DNA from 3 places in the Rahnella sp. PAMC25617 genome. Region 2 is predicted to be linked to each of the others. Evidence: predicted binding sites of a transcription regulator. Region 2 holds the regulator's gene; each other region holds the start of a gene.

Evidence for each region. The regulator PurR, encoded in region 2, represses purine synthesis genes. The targets are predictions, from matches to a motif close to CANGCAAACGTTTGCNTG.
Region 1: ACM615_RS04815 (nucleobase:cation symporter-2 family protein) is a predicted target of PurR. The motif match lies at 1,546-1,563, and genes of this name have one in related genera.
Region 3: rbsD (D-ribose pyranase) is a predicted target of PurR. The motif match lies at 1,357-1,374, and genes of this name have one in related genera.

The regions. Positions count from the first base shown of each region.
Region 1 covers NZ_JBOCUM010000004.1:19,920-23,490, reverse strand. Annotated here, with positions in the region: gene ACM615_RS04815 (nucleobase:cation symporter-2 family protein) at 100-1,491, opposite strand; gene gltS (sodium/glutamate symporter) at 1,732-2,943, shown strand; gene ACM615_RS04805 (PTS sugar transporter subunit IIC) at 2,999-3,571, opposite strand, start outside.
Region 2 covers NZ_JBOCUM010000006.1:234,267-237,837, forward strand. Annotated here, with positions in the region: gene ACM615_RS07060 (C40 family peptidase) at 1-493, shown strand, start outside; gene ACM615_RS07065 (YnhF family membrane protein) at 669-830, opposite strand; gene purR (HTH-type transcriptional repressor PurR) at 1,093-2,118, shown strand; gene punR (DNA-binding transcriptional activator PunR) at 2,169-3,074, opposite strand; gene punC (purine nucleoside transporter PunC) at 3,211-3,571, shown strand, end outside.
Region 3 covers NZ_JBOCUM010000001.1:173,206-176,776, forward strand. Annotated here, with positions in the region: gene kup (low affinity potassium transporter Kup) at 1-1,171, shown strand, start outside; gene rbsD (D-ribose pyranase) at 1,387-1,806, shown strand; gene rbsA (ribose ABC transporter ATP-binding protein RbsA) at 1,814-3,319, shown strand; gene rbsC (ribose ABC transporter permease) at 3,326-3,571, shown strand, end outside.

The DNA.
Region 1 (3,571 bases), on a different contig from region 2:
ACAGCGACTTTTCTCAACAGGTTAGCAGAATGGAGACAATAAAAAGCGGCAGGGGTTCCAGACCCGCTGCCGCTGTTGCACGCGGATTACATCCCGTGATTACTTTTCGTGAGGGAAGACCAGATTCAGAACAATCGCAGTAATACCACCAGCAGCAATTCCCGAAGACAGAAGAGTTTTCAGCCAGTCGGGCGCGAATTGCAGGATCAGCGGTTGCTGGGAAACACCCATACCGACGGCCAGTGAAAGCGCCATGATCATAATTGCGCGGCGGTTAAGGCGCTCGCGGGAAACAATACGCACGCCGGAAGCCGCGATCGTACCGAACATCACGATGGTTGCGCCGCCCAGAACCGGTTCAGGAATATGTTGCACAAAACCCGCTACGGCAGGGAACAGCCCAAGGATGATCAGCATCAGAGCGACAACAAAACCGACATAGCGGCTGGCAACACCGGTCAGCTGAATCACGCCGTTGTTCTGCCCGAAGCAGGAGTTCGGAAAGGTGTTAAACACCGCAGACAGCATTGAGTTCAGGCCGTTTGCCAGAACGCCGCCTTTGATGCGCTTCATATAAAGCGGGCCGCTGACCGGCTGCTCCGAAACGTCTGAGGTCGCGGTAATATCACCGATAGTTTCCAGCGACGTGACCATGAAAATCAGCATCAGCGGGATCAGCAGATTCCAGTCGAAGCCCAGACCGTAATACAGCGGCGTCGGTAAGGTTATCCAGTTTGTTTGTGCAGCTGGCGCGACGGAGGGCAACATCCCCATCATCCAGGCCGCCAGATAACCCACGGCCATCGCGATCACCAGAGATGCCACGCGCAGATAAGGATTGCGCTGACGGTTCAGCAGAACAATCACCACCAGCACCACGGCAGCCAGCAACAGATTTTTCGGCGCGCCGAAAGTGTGATCACTCATGGCCGAGTAACCGCCGCCAATAGACGTCAGTCCGACCTGAATCAGTGAAAGCCCGATAATCATCACCACGATGCCGGAAACCAGCGGCGTGATAATGCGGCGCGCGAGATGCAGGAAACGGGAAAGAATGATTTCAGTACAGGAAGCCAGCATCAGGGTGCCAAACAGCGCTGCCATCATGGTCGGGACATCGGCACCGCCATTTTTCAGCGCCATTCCGCCCATGATAAGCGGTGCCACAAAGTTAAAACTGGTGCCCTGAATGGAGAGTAAACCTGAACCGACAGGCCCCCAGGTTTTAATCTGCAAAATGGAAGCGAGGCCAGAGGCGAACAGCGACATGCTGATGATGTGCTGCGTGTCCTGCGCGGGTAAACCCAGCGCCTGGCAAATCAGCAATGCCGGTGTGATCACCGCAACAAACATCGCCAGCAAATGCTGACAGGCGGCAAATAACGTCTGAGGAAGTGGCGGACGATCTTCAAGGCGGTAAATCAGTTCACTTTTTTGCTGGCGTGAGAGGTCAGATTGCTGTGTTTCTTGTTCTGCGGTTTGCGAACTCATGTTGTGGCATTCCAATAAGCGGCAAAGCGGGCATTTTTATTGAAATCACCGATAAAAGCAATCGTTTGCTATCGGCAATTTTGGGTGGAATGTTTGGGTTAAGGGGAGATTTACGATCTGTTTTTCTTGCTTATCGCAGCTTTAATGACTTCTAATTCAGCCTCTGGGGAAATGATACTTAAATGAGATGTTTATAACTCAATAATATTTTTGGATATTTTTTTAAAATGGAGTTTTTCAATGATTCAACTCGACACCTACGGCACGCTCGTTGCCGCCACGTTGGTACTCCTTTTAGGACGAAAATGCGTCCAGTCGGTCAAATTTCTAAAGAAATACACTATTCCTGAGCCCGTTGCCGGCGGGTTGCTGGTCGCTTTGCTGTTGCTGATCGCCAATCAGATGTTCGGATTGGAAATCGGCTTTGATATGTCCCTTAAAGAGCCCCTGATGCTGGCGTTCTTTGCGACAATTGGTTTGAATGCCAATCTTTCCAGCTTGCGTGCAGGCGGCAAATCTTTATTTCTTCTGGTCTTTGTCGTTATCGGCCTGTTGCTGATGCAAAACGCCATCGGTATCGGGATGGCGAAAATGTTGGGGCTTGATCCGCTGATGGGCTTGCTGGCCGGTTCGATTACACTTTCTGGCGGTCACGGAACAGGTGCAGCGTGGAGCAAGCTGTTTATCGAACGTTATGGCTTTGAAAACGCGACGGAAGTTGCTATGGCCTGCGCGACCTTCGGCCTGGTGTTAGGTGGAATCATCGGCGGGCCGGTGGCGCGTTATCTGGTCAGCCATTCTTCAACACCAAACGGCACACCGGAAGATGCCGCCGATCCCAGCGCATTTGAAAAACCGACCATCGGGCGGATGATCACCCCGCTGGTGATGGTGGAAACGATCGCGCTGATCGCGATATGTCTGATGGCTGGAACTTACTTTGACAGCCTGCTTCAGGGGTCTGCCTTCGAAATTCCGACATTTGTCTGTGTTCTGTTCGTGGGCGTGATCCTGAGCAACGTCATGGCGTGGCTCGGTTTTTATCGTGTTTTTGACCGGGCCGTTTCAGTACTGGGTAATGTCAGCCTGTCGTTGTTCCTTGCGATGGCACTGATGAGCCTGAAGCTGTGGGAAATGGCGTCACTGGCTTTGCCGATGATGGCAATCCTCATCGTACAGACCATCGCGATGGCGCTTTACGCGATTTTCGTAACGTATCGCGTAATGGGCAAAAACTATGATGCCGCGGTACTGGCTGCCGGACATTGCGGCTTCGGACTGGGTGCAACGCCGACGGCGATTGCGAATATGCAGGCGATCACCAACCAGTTTGGTCCTTCGCATCTGGCCTTCCTGGTTGTGCCGATGGTTGGGGCATTCTTCATTGATATTGCCAATGCGATCGTCATTAAACTGTATCTGATGCTGCCAATATTCCCGGCTTTCAGTTAAAAAAACAGGCACAGAAGTTTCGCTTCTGTGCCTGCCTTTCCTTCTGATTTATCGCTTACTGTGCTGCTTTTTCCGTAAACACCTCTTCCGCTTCAGCGGCTTTCTCCTGCGCCATTAGCTGTTTTTCATAAACCTTGAAAAACGGATAGTAAATCACCATCGAAAGCGCCATCAGCATGACGACCAGAATCGACACTTTGAAATCCCAGCCCATTGCCCAGGCTGCGCCAATCGGCGCCGGAGATGTCCAGGGAACCAGTGAAATCATATGCGGCAGAAGATCGGTTTTAACCGCAGTATAGGCAATGACGGCATTCACCATCGGTGCCAGAAGGAAGGGGATGAAAAATACCGGGTTCATAACAATTGGCGTGCCGAAGATCACCGGCTCATTAATGTTAAAGCAGCTGGGTACCAGACTGAGTTTGCCCATTGTGCGCAGATGCGCCGACTTGCTGCGACAAAACAGCAACACCAGCCCGATGGTTGCGCCGGAGCCGCCGATAACGATCAGGAAATTCCAGAAAGCCTCGGTCATGATGTGCGTCATCGGTAAACCTGCGGCGAGATCTGTCTGATTCAGGCCAAGGTTGGTTAACCAGAAAGCCTGCAACATGCCGGAAACGAT
Region 2 (3,571 bases):
AGCGTATGGCCGACACCGTAAAGGTAAAAAATTACGCGAAGAAGACACCAAACCTATTACGCTGAGTGCGACACATAAAAAACGCTATCAGCATGCACAACAAACGGCGATGACTAAGCTGATGCACCAGGTCGGCAAACCTTATCGCTGGGGAGGAACTTCTCCGAATACCGGTTTTGATTGCAGCGGTCTGGTCTATTACGCTTACAAAGATTTGATCCGCATTAAAATGCCGCGCACGGCAAACGAGATGTACCACCTGCGCGATGCAGCGCCGGTGAAACGTGGCGAACTTGAAAGCGGTGATCTGGTGTTCTTCAGAATCAACAACCGCGGCGCAGCGGATCATGTGGGTGTTTATGTTGGCAACGGCAAATTCATCCAGTCGCCAAGAACCGGTGAAGACATCAAAATCACCTCACTGGGCGACGATTACTGGCAAGACCACTATGTTGGCGCACGTCGGGTGATGACCCCAAAAACAATCCGATAATAAACAATTCGTTAAGTCTGAGGTTTCGCTAATCAGCCATTGAATAGCACTTAACGAAGAGTTTCTGCAGGGAAGAGTATCGGCGGTAACGGTCACTGCGTAAAATTGAAAAGGGCGATTCCTGTGAAAGGTATCGCCCTTTTTTGTTGCGTCTCACTACTGTCTCACTGCCAGATTAGTTCATCACTGCCGTGAAGCTGAAAGCGATAATCATGAGCAAAGCGCATACCGTGGTGATCAACGATAACTTCAGGTTGCTGTCCATCAAACCCCCTTTCGGATCAAGTTGTGGCGTTTCTTTTAGCCACACTAAATGTGTGCCAACGCATTTTCGCATAATTCACTTTTAAAATCTTCTGCTGAATGAAAATGTGAACATGACAATTTTACTTCCACTTTCATGCATTATAAGAGAAAATTGTCGGTTAACACGCCTGTGTGCCGGTCGATTTCACCCGAGAGCATTTCACGCCTCATTCTGAAGAATCCACCCAATGATTACACTGCCCTTTTAGATGTCCGCAGTGTAATCAACGCAAGCAAACGATTAACATAATGCTAACGTGCTGAAGCACGGAAGTTCAGGAGTCATTCTTTACATGGCAACGATTAAAGATGTCGCAAAGCGCGCTGGCGTTTCCACTACAACCGTGTCGCACGTCATCAATAAAACACGTTTCGTCGCCGAAGAAACCAGGGAAGCGGTGCTGCTTGCCATTAAAGAGCTACATTATTCTCCGAGCGCCGTAGCCCGTAGTCTTAAAGTGAATAACACCAAGACGATTGGTCTGCTGGCAACCTCCAGTGAAGCGCCCTATTTCGCCGAGGTGATTGAAGCCGTCGAGAACAGCTGCTTCTCCAAAGGCTATACGCTGATCTTGTGTAACTCGCACAACAATCTGGAAAAACAACAGGCCTATCTGCAAATGCTGGCGCAAAAACGCGTCGATGGTCTGCTGGTCATGTGCGCGGAATACCCTGACGAATTACTCAATATGCTTGAAGAGTATCGTTCGATTCCGATGGTGGTGATGGACTGGGGCGAAGCGCGTAAAAACTTCACCGACAGCATTATCGATAATGCTTTCGAAGGCGGTTATATGGCCGGACGCTATCTGATCGAACGCGGGCATCGTGATATTGGCGTGATCCCGGGACAGCTGGCGCGTAATACCGGCGGCGGTCGTTTCCAGGGTTTTGTCAAAGCGCTGACGGAAGCCAATATCCCGCTTCGCGAAGAATGGGTGGTTCAGGGCGATTTCGAGCCGGAGTCAGGTTATCAGGCGATGCATAAGATTCTGATGCAGAAACAACGCCCCACCGCCGTCTTCTGCGGGGGCGATGTCATGGCAATGGGCGCAATTTGCGCCGCTGATGAGCTCGGATTGCGCGTCCCGCAGGATATTTCGGTGATTGGTTACGATAACGTGCGTAATGCGCGGTACTTCTCTCCGGCACTGACGACCGTGCATCAGCCGAAAGAACGGTTGGGTGAGATGGCCTTTACTATGTTGCTCGACCGCATCGTCAGCAAACGTGAAGAATCACAGACCATCGAGGTGCATCCGAAACTGGTTGAGCGTCGTTCGGTGGCCGATGGCCCGTACCGCGACTATCGCCGTTAATGTTTGCCTTTAATCTTTTATAACGCCTGCTTTTGCAGGCGTTTACTTTCTCAGTCCCGCAGCCATTCACGGTTCATCGTTTCTGTATCACCCATATATTCCAGCAACCACGCCAGTGAAGGTGACGGATTGCTCTGGTCCCACGTCAGGCAACATGGGCTGTCAGGGAAGGTATTCTCCAGCGCCAGAACCTGCAATGCCTGCTGTTCAATGCGGTGGCTCACGCGATGTACCGGCATCATTCCTACGCATAAACCTTCACTCAGACATTCAAGCGCGCAGGTCCAGTCCGGCACAACCAGACGCCGCTGGTTATCAAGCGTCCAGGTATCACGCTTGGGCAACGTCCGCGAGGTGTCTTCAAGACACAATGCGGGATAAGGCCTGAGCTGGTCATCACTGAGCGCACCCGGTAACTGCGCCAGCGGATGCTGCGGGCTGACCACGCAGTGCCAGTCCATAAACCCCATATCGCGAAAACTGAAACGTCCACCAACCGGTATCGCCCGCGTCGCACCGATTGCCACATCAGCACGTCCGTCAACCAGTGCGTCCCACACACCATTAAACACTTCGGAATGAATAATCAGTTCCGTGTCAGGAAAATGACGATAGAAATCCAGCACCAGTCGCCGTGTTCTTGCCGGTTTAACGATTCTGTCGACAGCAATACGTAACTCGCCCCGCCAGCCGTTGGCAACCTGCTGACACTGGCGTCGTGTAGCTATCATTTTTTTTATCAGAACCCGCGCTTCATCCACGAAAACTTTGCCCGCTGGCGTTAAAACGACGTCACGGTGTCGACGTTCAAACAAGGGCACCGCCAGCCATTGTTCGAGCTGACGAACGGTGTAGCTGATGGCAGAAGGCACCCGATGTAGATCCTGTGCCGCCGCACTGAAGCTTCCGGTTCTTGCCACCGCATCAACGACTTCAAGAGCGTATTCTGACCACATATTTTAGCCTTCAATATTTTTGATAGCAGAGTGCAAATATTAACGTTTCACAACGCTGTTATCAAAGCGTTAAAATCTGCCTCCGAACAGATCCCTGCATCAAATCATCTGCAATAAATAAATTAACGAGATAATAATGAAACCCTCCTTTGGATTTATGCTCTATCTGGCTGGCCTGAGCATGCTCGGCTTTTTAGCCACAGATATGTACCTCCCTGCGTTCAGCGCAATGCAAACCAGCCTGATGACCAGTCCGGGAATGATCAGCGCCAGCCTGAGTATTTTTCTCGGCGGATTCGCCATCGGACAATTGCTGTGGGGACCGCTGTCAGACCGCATTGGCCGCAAACCGGTTTTACTGCTCGGTCTGATGCTGTTTGCCGTCGGCTGTCTGGGCGTGATTTGGGTCGAGAACGTGCGCGCCCTTCTGGCGCTGCGTTTCTTACAGGCCATGGGCGTCTGTGCAGCCGCAGTGACCTGGCAGGCAATCGTGGTGG
Region 3 (3,571 bases), on a different contig from region 2:
GGATATGGGTCACTTCGGGAAATTCCCGATCCGTCTGGCCTGGTTCACCGTCGTGCTGCCTTCTCTGGTGCTGAACTACTTCGGTCAGGGCGCATTGCTGCTTAAAGATCCGGAGTCGATTAAAAACCCGTTCTTCCTGCTGGCACCTGACTGGGCTTTAATCCCGTTACTGGTGCTGGCGACGCTGGCGACTATTATCGCGTCTCAGGCTGTTATCTCCGGAGTGTTCTCCCTGACCCGTCAGGCTGTGCGTCTGGGTTATCTGCCGCCAATGCGCATTATTCACACCTCAGAAATGGAAGCGGGTCAGATTTATATCCCGGCCATTAACTGGCTGCTGTATTTTGCGGTGGTTATCGTTATCGCCAGCTTCGAGCATTCGAGCAACCTGGCGGCGGCATACGGTATTGCTGTGACCGGTACGATGGTGCTGACCAGTATTCTTTCCTGTACGGTGGCGCTTAAAAACTGGCACTGGAAACCGTTCCTGGTGGGGCTTTTGCTGATCGGTCTGCTGTTTATGGATATCCCGCTGTTCGCGGCGAATGCCACGAAACTGTTCTCCGGCGGCTGGTTGCCGCTGACGCTGGGTCTGTGCATGTTTATCGTCATGACTACCTGGAAAAGCGAGCGTTTCCGCCTTATGCGCCGCATGAACGAGCATGGCAACTCTCTTGAAGCGATGATTGCGTCTCTGGAGAAATCCCCGCCGGTTCGCGTTCCGGGAACCGCGGTGTATATGTCCCGCGCCATCAATGTCATTCCGTTTGCCTTGCTGCATAACCTCAAGCACAACAAAGTGTTGCATGAGCGTGTGGTGCTGCTGACGTTACGCACCGAAGATGCGCCTTATGTGCATAATGTCCGGCGCGTCACAATCGAACAGCTTTCTCCGACGTTCTGGCGTGTGGTCGCGAGTTACGGATTTAAAGAGACGCCGAATGTGGAAGAGGTTTTCCACCGCTGTGGTCTGGAAGGGCTGCCATGCCGGATGATGGAAACCTCATTCTTTATGTCGCACGAATCGCTGATCCTGACCAAACGCCCGTGGTATCTCTACTTCCGTGGCAAGCTCTTTATGGCACTCAGCCGTAACGCCTTACGCGCACCGGATCAGTTTGAAATTCCGCCTAACAGGGTGATCGAACTCGGTACGCAGGTAGAAATTTAACGCTAATTTCTGCCGGTCACAGGGCACCTTCGGGTGCCCTGTTTTATTTTCGCTTTCTCCTTTCTGAAACGACTAACTCAAATTTCCCTGCGGTTTCTGAATCATTCAGCGAAACGTTTCGACGCTGATCACAATTCCATCACTTGTCCGTTGCCATGCGTGGTGAAGTTAATAAACTCATCCGTGAGCGAAACGTTTCGCTGTAGGAGTTCACAATGAAGAAGTCACCGCTGTTAAATGCCGAAATCTCACATGTTATTGCCCGGTTAGGTCACACCGATCAGCTGGTTATTGGCGATGCCGGACTTCCGGTGCCAGCAGCTTGCCAACGCATCGATCTGGCTCTGACCCAGGGAGTTCCCACCTTTTTACAAGTCTTAGAGGTAGTGACACATGAGATGCAGGTTGAGCGGGCTATCCTCGCCGAGGAAATCCTCACTAAAAATCCTCAACTCCATGAAGCGTTGCTCGCCCAATTGACACAACTCGAACAACACCAGGGAAACACCATTGCTTTGGATTACGTCAGTCATGAGGCATTCAAAGCGCAAAGCGAAAAAAGTCGGGCTGTGATCCGCAGCGGGGAATGTTCGCCTTACGCGAACGTTATTCTGTGTGCCGGCGTAACCTTCTGAGGCCTTTATGCAACCTTTGCTGCAACTGACAGGCATTGATAAAGCCTTTCCCGGCGTTAAAGCACTTTCCGGCGCGGCGCTCAGCGTCTATCCGGGACGTGTGATGGCGCTGGTGGGAGAAAACGGCGCGGGCAAGTCCACCATGATGAAAGTGCTGACCGGCATCTACCAGAAAGATGCCGGCTCAGTACATTTTCTGGGCAAGGAAGCGGCGTTTAATGGCCCGAAAGCTTCTCAGGAAGCCGGAATTGGCATCATCCATCAGGAACTGAATCTGATCCCACAGCTGACTATCGCTGAAAACATCTTCCTGGGCCGTGAGTTTGTAAACGGTTTTGGCCGCATCAACTGGAAAAAGATGTATGCCGAAGCCGATAAACTGCTGGCGCGCCTGAACCTGCGCTACAAAAGTGATCGTCTGGTTGGCGAATTATCAATTGGCGATCAGCAAATGGTCGAAATTGCCAAGGTGCTGAGCTTTGAGTCGAAAGTCATCATCATGGATGAACCGACGGACGCCCTGACCGATACCGAAACCGCCTCTTTGTTTAGCGTGATCCGCGAGCTGAAAGCTGCAGGCTGTGGCGTGGTGTACATCTCCCACCGTATGAAAGAAATCTTTGAAATCTGCGATGACGTGACGGTATTCCGTGACGGGCAGTTTATCGCTGAGCGTCCGGTCAGTTCTCTGGAAGAAGACACGCTGATTGAAATGATGGTTGGCCGCCGTCTCGAAGAACAATATCCGCGTATAAATCATCAGCGCGGTGCGCTGCGTCTGCAGGTGCGTGATGTCAGCGGTCCGGGCGTAAATAACGTTAGCTTTGATCTGCACAGCGGCGAAATTCTGGGGATTTCCGGTTTGATGGGCGCAGGCCGTACTGAACTGATGAAAATTCTCTACGGTGCATTGCCGCGTAAAAGTGGCTATGTGTCGCTTGACGGACGCGAAGTGGTCACGCATTCACCGCAGGACGGACTGGCAAACGGCATCGTTTACATCTCTGAAGATCGTAAGCGCGATGGCCTGGTGCTTGGTATGTCAGTGAAAGAAAATATGTCACTGACTGCGCTGCGCTATTTCAGCCATGGTGGCGGACGTCTCAGGCATGCGGAAGAACAGCAGGCTGTCGGCGACTTTATCCGTCTCTTCAATATTAAAACGCCGTCGATGATGCAGACAATCGGCCTGCTTTCCGGTGGTAATCAGCAAAAAGTGGCGATTGCCCGCGGATTGATGACGCGGCCAAAAGTCCTGATCCTCGACGAACCGACGCGTGGCGTTGACGTCGGTGCCAAAAAAGAGATTTACCAGCTTATAAACCAGTTCAAGCGCGAAGGGCTGAGCATCATCCTGGTTTCCTCAGAAATGCCGGAAGTGATCGGCATGAGTGACCGTGTTTTGGTGATGCATGAAGGTCATTTAAGCGGTGAATTCCCGATAGAACAGGCTACGCAAGAAGTGTTGATGGCAGCCGCTGTCGGCAAGCAATACGGCGTGACGCAGGAGTAATCAGATATGAGTTCTCAGACATTGCCAGCCAAGAAGCGCTGGATCAGTAAAGAGTGGTTGTTGGAGCAAAAGTCTCTGATTGCGCTGCTGGTGTTGATTGCGGTGGTTTCTTCCATGAGCCCAAATTTCTTCACGCTCAATAACCTGTTTAACATTCTTCAGCAGACGTCGGTCAACGCCATTATGGCGGTCGGCATGACGCTGGTGATCCTCACCTCGGGTATCGATTTATCCGTCGGTTCTCTGCTGGCG